2 linked regions of the Aureimonas sp. SA4125 genome follow. The protein of the gene in region 2 interacts with the protein of the main gene of each other region in a pairwise test. Links are inferred from orthologs where the notes say so. Each region holds a gene or a part of one and is shown on either strand. Other genes may lie near its edges.

Region 1 (5,936 bases), 2.3 Mb from region 2 along the record:
ATACAGGACGCACCCCATGCAGCCATCGCGCGACATCAGCCGACTCATCGAGATCATGGCGGCGCTGCGCAATCCCGAGACTGGATGCCCCTGGGACATCGAACAGTCGTTCGAGACCATCGCGCCCTACACCATCGAGGAGGCCTATGAGGTTGCCGACGCGATCGAGCGACGCGATGCCGAGGATCTTCGCGAGGAGCTCGGAGACCTGCTGCTGCAGGTCGTCTATCACGCGCGTCTGGCCGAGGAGCAGGGGCTGTTCCGGTTCGAGGACGTTGTCGAGGGCATCACCCAGAAGATGATCCGCCGGCACCCTCATGTCTTCGGAGACGAGACCGCGCGCAATGCGAAATCCGCCAAAGGCCAGTGGGAGCGGATCAAGGCAGAGGAACGCGCCGAAAAGGCCCTGGCGCGGATGGCGCGGGCCCGGCCGGGCGGAAGCGGTTGGGAGGCATCCCCCGAAAGGAGCGCGACCGCCCTGCTCCTCGACAGCGTTCCCGGCAACTTTCCGGCCCTCACCCTGGCGCTGAAGGTGCAGGAGCGAGCGGCCAAGGTCGGCTTTGACTGGGACGCGGCGGCGCCGATCCATGCCAAGATCGACGAGGAGTTTGCCGAGTTCGACGTGGCTCTGGCCGCCGGCGACACGGACGCCATGGAGGACGAGTTCGGGGACCTTCTGTTCACGCTGGTGAATCTCGCCCGCTACCACGGGCTTGACCCGGAGAAGGCGCTGCGCCGCTGCGTCTCAAAATTCCGCGGACGGTTCAACCATATCGAGTCCAGCCTCGGCGCCCGCGGCAGTTCCCTGCAGGCCGCGTCGCTGGACGAGATGGAAGCGCTCTGGATCGAAGCCAAGCGCCTGGCTGAGGCGGATCAGATCCCAGCCTAGCTGCAGGGTTTCGCCCTTTCCGTGCGGGCCTGGCACCCGGGCGCCTGGCCCGGCGAGAGTTCGGCAGGGATAGCCCTGCCCTCAGTCGATCTGCAGGCCGGGGTTCTTTTCGGCCATGCGGCGAAGCTCGGCATGAGCCTGCGTGGTGATCTCGGCGGTCAGTTCGACGGCCCCGTCCTCCTGGTCGACGCGATGGTGGACCGACGCGTTCTCGTACAGCCAGGGGAGCACCGACAGGGCTTCCGGCTGGATGGTCAGCGTCACTTCACCCAGCACGCCACCGATGCGCGTCTCGATGTCTGCCAGGAGTGCCGGCAGGCCATCTCCCGTAAGAGCGGACACCAGATGGACGCCGTGGCCTTCGGCGCGGTTGGCGGCGGCCGTGTGCAACTGAGCGATGGCCGCCTCGTCGAGAAGGTCGACCTTGTTCCAGACCTCGACGAGGTGCCCGGCATCGGCGGTGTCGATGTCGAGATCGGCCAGGATCTTGTTGACGTCGCTCGCCTGCGCCGAGGCGTCGGGATCGCTCATGTCGCGCACATGCAGGATCAGCTCGGCCTCGACCACTTCTTCCAGCGTCGCCCGGAAGGCCGCGACGAGATGCGTCGGCAGGTCGGAAATGAAGCCGACGGTATCGGAGACGATCACCTCGGTGCCGTGCGGCAGCGCGATGCGGCGAAGCGTCGGGTCGAGCGTGGCAAAGAGCAGATCCTGCGCGAGGACGGACGCGCCGGTGATGGTGTTGAACAGCGTCGACTTTCCGGCATTGGTATAGCCGACAAGGGCGATGACGGGATGCGGCGCCTTCTTGCGTTTGGCACGGTGGAGCGTGCGCGTGCGGCGGACGGCTTCGAGATCCTTCTCCAGGCGCTTGATGCGCTCCTGCAACTGACGCCGGTCGGATTCGATCTGCGTCTCGCCGGGGCCGCCCAGGAAGCCGGCGCCGCCGCGCTGGCGTTCCAGATGCGTCCAGGACCGGACAAGCCGGCCCTTCTGATAGTTCAGGTGCGCCAGCTCGACCTGCAGCCTTCCCTCCTTCGTGCGCGCGCGGCGCCCGAAGATCTCGAGGATCAGGCCGGTCCGGTCGAGCACCTTGGTGCCCAGTTCCTTTTCCAGATTGCGCTGCTGCACGGGCGTCAGCGGATGGTCGATGATGACGAGCCCGATCTCCTCCGCGGCGACGACGCCCTTCAGTTCCTCGACCTTGCCTGCACCGATCAGCGTCGCCGGCCGGGCCTTTGCCACGGAGATGATCCCGCGGGCCACGATCTCGAGATCGATCGCCGCGGCCAGACCGCAGATCTCCTCAAGCCGCTGCTCGTCGGCGCGCCTGATGACATCGGTACCCGCACTGGCGCGGTCCTCGGCCAACTGCACCTTCTTCAGGAGCGGCACGAACACCCCTGCCCGCGTCACGACGGCCTTGTGCTCAATGGGACCTTTCGGCCGCGTCTCGTCGAATTCGGTCAATCAGACTTGTCCTGGCTCTTCGGTCTCGAACATGTTCACCGGCTGTGATGGCATGATGGTCGAGATGGCATGCTTGTAGACGAGCTGCGAGTGGCCATCGCGGCGCAGCAGCACGCAGAAATTGTCGAACGATGTCACCACGCCTGTGAGCTTGACGCCGTTCACGAGAAAGATGGTGAGGGAGATCTTCTGCTTTCTGACGGTGTTCAGAAAGACGTCCTGCAGGTTCTGCAAGCGATCGGCCATGAGACATTCCTATTTTCTTGTTGGCGTAACCCAGGACGTTGCCCGGGCGGGCGCGGTTCGGTCTGATATGGGCAGTCTAAGGACGCATGCCGATCGCCACCCGGATAGCACTTTTGGCTGCTGCGGCGCAACCTCGGCACCCCGTTGCGCGTCCCCATCCAAACCCATGCTGCAGCGGCCCTGGCGCGCCAAAACGTCAGATGCCGAGGGACTTCAGCTTGCGGTGAAGCGCCGAGCGTTCCATGCCGACGAATTCGGCCGTACGCGAGATGTTGCCGCCGAAGCGGTTGATCTGCGCCATCAGATATTCCTTCTCGAAGACCTCCCGGGCGTCACGCAGGGGAAGCGCCAGAATGCGGCCGTCAGACTGGCTCGGCGTGCGCGGCAGCATGTCGCCGACCTCGTGCGGCAGCATGTCGGCCGAGATCGGCGCATCGTCGTCGCCCTCCCGCGAGAGGATCATCAGCCGTTCGACATTGTTGCGCAGCTGGCGGATGTTGCCCGGCCAATCGCTCGACTGCAGCACTGCCATGGCTTCAGGGCTGATCGCCTTCGTCTTGATACCGGTCTGCTCGCCGATCTGCTTCATGAAAGCCTCGATCAGCAGCGGGATGTCGGCGCGGCGTTCTGACAAGGGCGGCACGGCGATCGGCACGACCGCGAGCCGGTGATAGAGGTCCTCCCGGAACGTTCCTTCGCTGATCATCGATTCCAGGTTCTGCGCCGTCGAGGACACGATGCGCACGTCGACCTTGACGCGCTTGGTTCCGCCGACACGCTCGAAAGTCTGTTCGGTCAGGACGCGCAGGATCTTGTTCTGCGTCTCGCGCGGCATGTCGCCGACTTCGTCGAGGTAGAGGATGCCGCCGTGCGCTTCCTCGAAGGCACCGACCTTGCGCTCGACGCCAGCAGGCGCGTCGGTGCCGAACAGCTCGACCTCCATGCGATCCGGCGTGATCGCTGCGGCGTTCAACGCGACGAAGGGGCCGTTGGCGCGGGCAGAGGCGGCATGGATGGCGCGGGCCACCATTTCCTTGCCCGAGCCCGAGGGCCCGAGAATCATCACGCGGCTGTTGGTCGGCGCCACGCGCTCGATCGTCGTGCGCAGCTGGTTCATCGGATGCGACTTGCCGAGGAGCTCGGAGAAGTCGACCGAGCGGCGCCGGAGGTCCGAGACCTCGCGCCGCAACTTGGAGGTCTCGAGCGCCCTTTCCGCGACCAGCACCAGGCGGTCGGCCTTGAAGGGCTTCTCGATATAGTCGTAGGCACCGCGACGGATCGCCGAGACGGCCGTCTCGATGTTGCCGTGGCCCGAGATCATGACCACGGGAACCTCAGGATGCTGCGCCTTGATCGCCTCGAGAAGGTCGAGCCCGTCGAGCCGGCTGCCCTGGAGCCAGATGTCGAGGAAGACCAGACGCGGCACACGGTCGGCGATCGCCTGCAGCGCAGCGTCGGAATTGCCGGCGATGCGCGTCTCGTGGCCTTCGTCCTCCAGAATGCCGGCGACGAGATCACGGATGTCGGCTTCGTCATCGACGATGAGGATGTCTGACGCCATCAGTCACCAGTCCTTTCTACTGCAGGGGAATGTGAGGGGCTCGCGTCGTCCGCAGGCGTCTGCGTTGCCGGCAGAACGACACGAACCAGAGCGCCCTGTTCTTGTTCCGGGGCGTCACCGAGTTGGATCGTGCCGCCATGCTCCTCGATGATCTTGCGCACGATGGCGAGGCCGAGGCCGGTCCCCTTCTCGCGCGTCGTCATATAGGGCTCCAGAAGGCGTTCGCGATCCTCGCGGGGAAAGCCGCGGCCGTTGTCGGTGAAATCGATCCGGTGAAAACCACCGGACGTCGTGACGGCAATGCCGATCCTGCCTTCCGCGAGTTCGGAAGCCTCAACGGACTCGACGGCGTTTTTCACGATGTTGCCGAAGGCCTGGCTTAGAAGGCGGATGTCGAATGTCCCAAAGAGCGGCGCCGCACCGAAGTCGGTCGAGAAAACGATGCCGTGATCGCCCATCTCGCGCATGAAAACCGCTTCCTTCAGCGCTTCCCGAAGATCCCGGTTTTCCATGCGCGGCTTTGGCATGCGCGCGAAGCTGGAGAATTCGTCAACCATGCGGCCGATGTCGGAGACCTGCCGGATGATCGTGTCGACGCAGCGATCGAACACTTCGCGATCGCCCTCGACCATCTTGCCATAGCGCCGCCTGATGCGTTCAGCCGAGAGCTGGATCGGGGTCAGCGGGTTCTTGATCTCATGGGCGATGCGGCGGGCGACATCGGCCCAGGCAGACGAGCGCTGCGCGTCGACGAGGTCGGTGATGTCGTCGATGGTGACGACGCTCGACTGCGCGCCTTCGCGGGTCTCCTCCGAGGTCACGCGAATGGCCAGAACCCGTTCGCGCTCCTGGGTGCGCAGCTTGATCTCTTCCTGGTACTCCGCCTTGCGCGAGGCCGCGGCGGCGCGGTGGATCTGGGCGATCAGCGGAAAGATCTCGCGCAGGTTGCGCCCGACCGCCTCGCCCGAGGAAACCGCCAGAATGCGCTCGGCCGAAGGGTTCAGCATCGAGATCGTGCCATCGCTGCCGACGCCCATGACGCCGACGGTCACGCCCGAGAGCACGGCTTCTGTGAAGCGCCGCCGCTCGTCGATCACGTCCTTCGCGTGCACGAGTTCGCCCCGCTGCGTCCGCAGCTGGCGGATCATGTTGTTGAAGGTGTTGGACAGCGAGCCGACGTCACCGTCCGAGGCGCGCACCGGCACGGAAATGGCGAGATTTCCTTCACTGACCTCGTCGGCGGCAGAGATGAGGAGCCGGATCGGCCGCACCAGACGGTCGGCGACGCCGATGCCGGTCCAGATCGCAGACAGGAGAACGATCAGCGTAATGCCGAGATAGAGCAGCGCGAACGCGATCTGGGTCCCGATCCGGTTGCTCTGGAGGCTCGAATATTCCGCCGAGCGATCCTCCATCAGCCGCAGCGCCGAGATGACCTCGGGATCGACGGCCCGCACGGTGTAGAGAAAGATATTGTCGCCGAGGGCCCGGAGCTTGAGGATGGCGCCGACCAGATTGGTGACGCCCGGCGGGATGAAGACGAGATTGCCCTGCTTGGCCTGCTCCATGGCGTCCGCCGGCGGCGCCGGCAGGGGCCGTTCCACCGGCACGTCGGCCCGCATCACCGGATCGCCGGTCTCCCGCAGCAGCTGCGCCCCGATCAACGACCGCCCCCTCGCCTGCTCGGTCAACAGTGCCTGGAAGCCGGTTCGGTCGAGGTCGTAGAGACGGCGCTGGGCATCGAGATCGTAGGCCATCGACAACGTGGTG
Region 2 (7,951 bases):
GCACGGTCCGCCGCCAGGATCGTAGGATCCACCCGGTCCGGCTTTTTCGTCCGTCGAACGGCGACGCGGGGTGGGGGCTCGCGTTCAGGCCGCATCGACGGTCTCCTTCCGCATTGCCTTCCGGATACCGATGAGAATCAGTGCCAATCCCGACGGTGTCATGCCGTCGATGCGCTCGGCCTCCGCGAGAGAGGCTGGTCGATGCAGAGTGAGCTTATGCTTCAATTCATTGGACAGCCCCGGAAGCTGGCTGAAGTCGAATCCGGTGGGAATGACCACCGCCTCGTCGCGCCGCAACCGGTCTTGCTCGCGCTGCTGACGGTCGAGATAGACGTCGTATGTCGCCTCGATTTCGATACGCTCCCGAATCGATCCGCCGATGTCGGCAATTTCTGGCCAGATCGACGCAAGCCGAGAGAGATCGATATCCGGCTGGGCAAGCAGGCCCCAAGCGCTGCGAGGGCGTCCGTCACGATTGAGAGACAGGCCGAGCCGCTCGCCGCTGCTCGGAGAGATTGTCAGCTTTTCCAACGTCTCCCGCGCCGAGGCGAGCAGAGCCTCGCTGGATTGGAAGGCTGTTTCCCTCTCGCTGCCGACCAGGCCGAGCGACAGCCCCAGCGGCGTCAGCCGCCGGTCGGCATTGTCGGCGCGCAGCGACAGGCGGAACTCGGCGCGCGAGGTGAACATGCGGTACGGCTCGCTCACACCGGTGCGCGTCAGATCGTCGAGCATCACGCCGAGATAGGCGTCGGCGCGGCCGATGCGGACGGGTTCCGATCCGCCGGCGCGGCGAGCGGCATTCAGCCCGGCCCAAAGCCCTTGCGCCGCAGCCTCTTCGTAACCCGTGGTCCCGTTGATCTGTCCGGCAAGAAACAGGCCGGGAGCCGCGCGAACCTCGAGGGTCGCGTGCAGCTCGCGCGGATCGACATGGTCGTATTCGATGGCGTAGCCGGGCTTCAGGATCTCGACGCGTCCAAGACCTGGAATCGACCGCAAAAACTCCTGCTGAACCTCCTCGGGGAGCGAGGTCGACAGGCCGTTCGGATAGACCGTGTCGTCGTCGAGGCCCTCCGGCTCGAGGAAGATCTGATGACCGTCGCGTTCGCCGAACTTGACGATCTTGTCCTCGATCGACGGGCAGTAGCGCGGGCCGACGCCCTCGATCGCACCGGAATAGAGCGCCGATCGCTGGAGATTGTCGCGGATGATCTGATGCGTCTGCGGCGTCGTGCGCGTGATGCCGCAGGCGATCTGGCGATTGGTGATCGTCTGCGTGAGATAGGAAAAGGGCTGCGGCTCGTCGTCGGCCATCTGCATGTCGAGGCCTGACCAGTCGATCGTCTTTCCGTCGAGGCGTGCGGGTGTGCCGGTCTTCAACCGGCCCAGGCGCAATCCAAGGCGGCGCAGAGTGCCGGAGAGGCCGAGCGACGGATCCTCGCCCATGCGACCGGCCGGGATCTGGCGGTCACCCATATGGATAAGACCAGAGAGGAAGGTACCCGTGGTCAGGATGGCGGCGCCGCACCGGATCGTGCGACCGTCGGCGAGGATGACGCCGTTAAGGACATTGTCCCCGGAGAAAGCGAGGTCGAAGACATCGCCTTCAACGACGGTGAGATTGGCGGTGTCGCGGATCGCTGCCTGCATCGCCAGGCGATAGAGCTTGCGATCCGCCTGCGTCCGCGGCCCTCGAACCGCCGGGCCTTTTCGCCGGTTGAGCAGGCGAAACTGGATGCCGGCGGCGTCCGCCACCCGGCCCATCAGACCGTCCAGCGCATCGATTTCGCGAACCAGATGGCCCTTTCCGATCCCGCCGATCGCCGGATTGCAGCTCATCGCGCCGATCGTGTCGAAGCGATGGGTGACGAGCAGCGTCCGCGCACCGAGCCGGGCTGACGCCGCCGCCGCCTCGCAGCCGGCATGGCCACCGCCGATGACGATAACGTCGCAGGATGGATTCGGATTGTCTTGCATGACGAGGGTTAAGCCGATGGGTGGCCTGCCTGTCAATGGAAGCTCACGTCCTCGCCGGCGTCCGCCTGTTTCACGTGAGTCACTTGCCGATGCAGAATTCGGAAAAGATGACGTCAAGAAGGTCCTCGACCCCGACCCTTCCCGTCAGCGCGCCCAGACGATCGGTCGCCCGACGCAACCCGTCCGCCTGGATCTCCGGCGCCGACAAGGCCTGCGCATCGCCAAGCAAGGCCAAGGCATCGGCGACGATTTCGCGATGACGCAAACGGACGGGAACGACGGCGCCAGGATCACCCGCGGCCTCTTCTGCATACCGCGCGAGCACGGACAAAAGCTGGGAAAGCCCCTCGCCCGTCGCCGTTGAAACCGCCAGTGTTTCGCAGCCGAATCGATCGTCGCGCGACATCAGGTCAGATTTCGTCCTCAGCCTGAGATACTTTTGTCCCTCGCCACTCCCGCCATGTTTCACGTGAGTCGCGGTCCCGTCGTCCAGCACCAGAACAAGATCTGCCGCTGCCGCCGCCTCCTGAGCCCGGGCAATTCCGATGGACTCGATTGCATCCTCGGTGTCGCGAAGGCCGGCCGTATCCGAAATGCGGACGCGAATACCGCCGAGGTCGAGGGATACGTCAATCACATCGCGCGTCGTGCCTGGGATATCGGAGACGATGGCGACATCGCGGTCGGCGAGGGCGTTCAGCAGGCTCGACTTGCCGACATTCGGCGCACCGATGATCGCGACGCGAAATCCGTCGCGCAAGATCTCGCCCCGATGGGCCGAAGCGAGATGGGTCTTCATCTCCGTGGCAAGTCTTGCCAAAGCGGGCGCCACAGCATCGGCAGCGTCTTCGCCGACGTCTCCCTCATCGGAAAAGTCGAGCGATGCCTCCAGCATCGCGCGCGCCTGCACCAGCGAGGTCATCCAGCCTTCGTACAGCCCGCGAAGGCTGCCACCGACCTGCGACAGCGCCAGGCGGTGCTGCGACGCAGTTTCGGCCGCCAGGAGATCGGCGAGACCCTCGGCCTCCGTCAGGTCGATCCGGCCATTTTCGAAAGCGCGGCGGGTGAACTCGCCGGCCTCGGCCAGACGGATTCCGGGCAGGGCGGTGAGTGCCTCGAGGCAGGCGGCGACAACGGCCCTTCCACCGTGAAGATGGAGTTCGGCCAGATCCTCGCCCGTGACCGTCGCCGGTCCCTGGAAGAAGAGAACGAGACCCCGGTCGATCTCGAGCCCCTCGATATTCCCGATCCGCCGCAGCACGGCTCGCCGCGCGGCCGGAACGGATCCTGTCAACGCTTCCAGCGCGACCGTGCTGGCGGGACCGCTGATGCGCACGACCGCAATGCCGGACGGCAGCGATCCCGAAGACAGCGCGACGATGGTCTCTTGCAAGGGCGTATCCGACGTTTTCCGAGAGAGATTGCCAGCAGGTGATGCGAGGTCGTTCGTAGCGGTCGGTCCGGATCCGAATCAATTTATTGACAAGGAAACTGTACCGGAAATCCCGCGGTCGGCGGGCGCCCCTAGGCTGGAACCCGTCACCCCAGCGCCGTTCCAAGCGCGGCTCTCATCATCGATGGCGCAGCGAGAATCCCGGGCCGAACGCAAAACGGTCCGACCCCTGAGGGATCGGACCGCCTGCGAATCGATGCCGGATCGATCAGGTATTCATGGAGTCGAAGAAGTCCGCGTTCATCTTCGTCTGCTTCAGCTTGTCGTTCAGGAATTCGACCGCATCGGTCGTGCCCATGGGCGCGAGGATGCGGCGCAGAACGAAGATCTTCTGAAGGTCGGCCTTCGGAACGAGCAGCTCTTCCTTGCGCGTTCCGGACTTGAGGATGTCCATGGCGGGGTAGATGCGCTTGTCCGCGACCTTGCGGTCAAGAACGATTTCCGAATTGCCGGTGCCCTTGAACTCTTCGAAGATGACTTCGTCCATGCGGCTGCCGGTGTCGATCAGGGCGGTCGCGATGATGGTCAGCGAGCCGCCTTCCTCGATGTTGCGCGCGGCGCCGAAGAAGCGCTTCGGCCGCTGCAGGGCGTTCGCGTCGACGCCGCCCGTCAGTACCTTGCCGGAGGACGGCACGACGGTGTTGTAGGCGCGGCCGAGGCGGGTAATGGAATCGAGGAGAATGACGACGTCGCGGCCATGCTCGACGAGGCGCTTGGCCTTTTCGATGACCATTTCGGCGACCTGGACGTGGCGCACCGCCGGTTCGTCGAAGGTCGAGGAGACCACCTCGCCGCGGACCGAACGCTGCATGTCGGTGACTTCCTCCGGCCGCTCGTCGATCAGGAGGACGATCAGGTAGCATTCCGGATGGTTGGCGGTGATCGAATGGGCGATGTTCTGCAAGAGCACCGTCTTGCCCGTCCGCGGCGGTGCGACGATCAGCGCGCGCTGACCCTTGCCGAGCGGTGCGACGAGATCGATGACGCGGGCCGAGAGATCCTTCGAGGTCGGATTCTCCAGTTCCATGTTGAAGCGCTCGTTCGGATAGAGCGGCGTCAGATTGTCGAAATGGCTCTTGTGCTTGATCCGCTCGGGATCATCGAAGTTGATCGTGTTCACCTTGAGGAGCGCGAAATAGCGTTCGCCGTCCTTCGGGCTGCGGATCGGGCCTTCGACGGTGTCGCCGGTCTTCAGCGAGAAGCGGCGGAGTTGCGAGGGCGAGATGTAGATGTCGTCGGGGCCCGGCAGGTAGTTCGCATCGGGGGAGCGCAGGAAGCCGAAACCGTCCTGCAGCACTTCGACGACACCCTCGCCGATGATCTCGACACCCTGGGCCGCGAGGTTCTTCAGGATCGCGAACTGCAGTTCCTGCTTGCGCAGGACCGGCGCGTTCTCGACCCCGTTCTCCTCGGCAAAGGCGATGAGCTCGGGGGCCTTCTTGTTCTTCAGATCCTGAAGCTTCATTTCGGACATGGGAGTTATGGGGCTCCGTCCCGCTCGCTTGGTCGGTTTCGACCGGGGGGACTGCTGTGACATGGGAAAGTAGGGATGCGGAGCGCCGTCGATGCGACGGCTTCGGCAATGCAAAGGCGGGGCGGAAACGCCGGCCCGCGCCTCGGAAGGCGGGAAGTCTCTTTTTGCTATACGGCCACGCGCCCGCCGGTGCAAGCCCATTTCGCTCGCTTGACGCGCACCCGCCGCCGGAGGTCGGCACCCGCATACCGGGGTATGCGCCTGCCGGCCGACCATGGATGCAGCATTTGGACCGCAAAATGCCGGGGCCATGCCCTTTTCATGCAGCACGGGGCGACTAGGTGGCACCTCAAGGCCTTATCGGCCCTCGCCGCCGTCGAACAGGAACCGGCAGCCGGACAGCTTTCAGCGAGCGCCGGGCCGGGACGTCGTTCCGACGAAGCCGCAGAAGGACAGATTCATGTTTCACCGCCGCCATCCCGCCCTCTGGGTCGCCGTTGCGCTGCTTGTGCTTTTCAGTCTTGCAAGCGCGGTCGGCGGCATCTGGCTGATCACGCTCGGCGGCTCCTGGTACTATGCAGCCGTGGCGATCGGCTTCGCGGCGACGGCGGCGCTGCTCGTCGCGCGCCGCCCGGCGGCCCTGTGGGTCTACGCGGCGCTGGTCGCGGGGACCCTCGTCTGGGCGCTGTGGGAGGTCGGCTTCGACTGGTGGCCGCTGGCCGCGCGCGGCGACCTGATCTTCCTTCTCGGCCTGCTGCTCCTCACGCCCTGGGTCACCCGCTCGCTGTTCGTGCCCGACGTGCGCACGGCCATGGACGGGACCGCGACGCCACCCGGCGCCTGGCGCGGCGGTGGCCTGGCCCTCAGCCTGTCGCTGCTTCTCGTGCTCGCCGTCGGCGTGACCTCCTGGTTCACCGACCTGCACGACATCGAGGGCACCGTGCCGGAGCGCACGGCCGCGTCCAGCCCGGATGCGACCATGCCCGACGGCGAGTGGCAGGCGTATGGGCGCACCGGCATGGGCCAGCGCTTCTCGCCGCTCACCGAGATCACGCCGGAGAATGTCGCCCTGCTCGAGACCGCCTGGACCTATGAGACCGGCGACGAGAAGCAGCCGGGCGATCCGGTCGAGACGACCTTCGAGGTGACGCCGCTGAAGATCGGCGACCGCCTTTTCCTCTGCACGCCGCACCAGAACGTCATCGCGCTCGACGCCGACACCGGCGAGGAAGTCTGGCGCTACGATCCGAAGATCCAGGGCGCACTGGCGCTGCAGCACCTGACCTGCCGCGGCCTCTCCTACCACGCCGCATCGGCGTCGCCGGCAGCCGCGACGCAGGCCGCCGCCGCGTCGCAGGCCCCCCCGGCACCCTTGACCACCCCTGCCGACGCCACCGCGACCGCCGCAGATCCGGCCGACCCGGACCTGCCGGTCGCAGCGGCGACCGCCGCAAACACCACCGCATCCTGCGGCGCGAAACTCTTCATGCCGACGGCCGACGGCCGCCTCATCGCCCTCAACCCCGACACCGGCGCCGTCTGCGCCGATTTTGGCGGCGGCGACGGACAGCTCGATCGCTGGTCGCAGATGCCCAACGTCAATCCCGGCGCCTATTACTCGACATCCCCGGTCGTCGTCACCGCCAACATGATCATCGTCGCCGGCACCGTTCTGGACAATGTGTCGACGGCGGAAGCGTCGGGCGTCATTCGCGGCTATGACGTCGATACCGGCGACCTCGTCTGGGCCTGGGACAGCGCCAAGCCCGACCAGACGGCGCCGCTGCCGGAAGGGCAGACCTACACACCGAACTCGCCGAACTCCTGGTCGATCTCGAGCGTCGACGAGGCACTGGGCATGGTCTACATCCCGATGGGCAACCAGCCGCCGGACCAGTGGGGTGGCAACCGCACGCCGGAAGTCGAGCGCTTCTCGTCCTCGGTCGTCGCGCTGGACATCGCCACCGGCGAGGTTCGCTGGGTCTTTCAGACCGTCCATCACGATCTCTGGGACTACGACGTTCCCTCGCAGCCAAGCCTGATCGACCTCACCATCCAGGGCGAGACCGTCCCGGCGCTCGTGCAGCCGACCAAGCAGGGGGAGATCTTCGTCCTCGACCGCCGCACCGGCACGCCGGTCCTGCCGGTGACCGAAATCCCGGCGCCGCAAGGTGCCGCGCCCGGCGACCGGACAGCCGCGACGCAGCCGACATCGGCGCTGAGCTACGACCCGCCGGAGCTGACCGGCAGGGACATGTGGGGCGCCACCATGTTCGACCAGCTCGCCTGCCGCATCGCCCTGAAGAGCCTGCGCTACGACGGCCGCTACACGCCACCGTCCGAACAGGGCTCGCTGATCTATCCCGGCAATTTCGGCGTCTTCAACTGGGGCGGCGTCGCCGTCGACCCGCAGCGCCAGATCGCCTTCACCACCCCCACCTACCTCGCCTTCACCTCGCAACTGGTGCCGCGCGCGGACGACGAAACGCTCTACGTCCAGGACGGCGGCCAGAAGCCGGCGGGCGCCCTGCCCTCGCTGAACGAGAATTTCGGCGCGCCCTTCGCGATCAAGCTGAGCGCCTTCACCTCGGTTCTCGGCCTGCCCTGCCAGGCGCCGCCCTGGGGCTATGTCGCGGCCGCCGATCTCACCACCGGCAAGGTCCTGTGGATGCACAAGAACGGCACCGTGCGCGATTCATCGCCGATCCCGCTGCCGTTCAAGATGGGCGTGCCAAACCTTGGCGGCCCGGTGATGACCGCGGGCGGCGTCGCCTTCCTGTCAGGCACGCTCGACCAGTATCTCAGGGCCTATGACGTCTCGACCGGCGAACAGCTTTGGGAGTCGCGGCTGCCGGCCGGTGGCCAGTCGACGCCGATGACCTATACGGGCAGGGATGGCCGCCAGTATGTCCTGGTCGTCGCCGGCGGCCATGGCTCGCTCGGCACCAAGATGGGCGACTCGATCATCGCCTACAAGCTGCCCGCGGGCTGAGCATAACAGGGTCTGGAGGCAAGACCTTCAGGGCTCGCCACCAGCCGTGTGGCATCGG

The links. The genes of interacting proteins can lie anywhere in the genome.
Region 1: the proteins of rho (region 2) and hfq interact in binary tests that used the Escherichia coli proteins (3 or more experiments, as listed by UniProt). The link is inferred for Aureimonas sp. SA4125 from one-to-one orthologs.

What each region holds. Positions count from the first base shown.
Region 1 is NZ_AP025032.1:2,371,633-2,377,568, forward strand. The notes cover bases 983-3,766. They hold hfq (RNA chaperone Hfq), read right to left. Parts: upstream 2,606-3,766; coding sequence 2,360-2,605; downstream 983-2,359. Other genes in these bases: hflX (GTPase HflX), read right to left, coding at 983-2,275; Sa4125_RS11010 (sigma-54 dependent transcriptional regulator), read right to left, coding at 2,802-3,766. Also shown: mazG (nucleoside triphosphate pyrophosphohydrolase), read left to right, coding at 17-889; more of hflX, read right to left, coding at 971-982; more of Sa4125_RS11010, read right to left, coding at 3,767-4,166; Sa4125_RS11015 (PAS domain-containing sensor histidine kinase), read right to left, coding at 4,166-5,936. UniProt on the Escherichia coli protein: RNA chaperone that binds small regulatory RNA (sRNAs) and mRNAs to facilitate mRNA translational regulation in response to envelope stress, environmental stress and changes in metabolite concentrations.
Region 2 is NZ_AP025032.1:4,639,682-4,647,632, forward strand. Bases 2,769-5,591 are described here. They hold rho (transcription termination factor Rho), read right to left. Parts: upstream 4,902-5,591; coding sequence 3,636-4,901; downstream 2,769-3,635. Other genes in these bases: mnmE (tRNA uridine-5-carboxymethylaminomethyl(34) synthesis GTPase MnmE), read right to left, coding at 2,769-3,367; Sa4125_RS21950 (membrane-bound PQQ-dependent dehydrogenase, glucose/quinate/shikimate family), read left to right, coding at 5,362-5,591. In the rest of the region: 16S rRNA (guanine(527)-N(7))-methyltransferase RsmG, read right to left, coding at 1-95; tRNA uridine-5-carboxymethylaminomethyl(34) synthesis enzyme MnmG, read right to left, coding at 85-1,974; more of mnmE, read right to left, coding at 2,054-2,768; more of Sa4125_RS21950, read left to right, coding at 5,592-7,893. UniProt on the Escherichia coli protein: Facilitates transcription termination by a mechanism that involves Rho binding to the nascent RNA, activation of Rho's RNA-dependent ATPase activity, and release of the mRNA from the DNA template.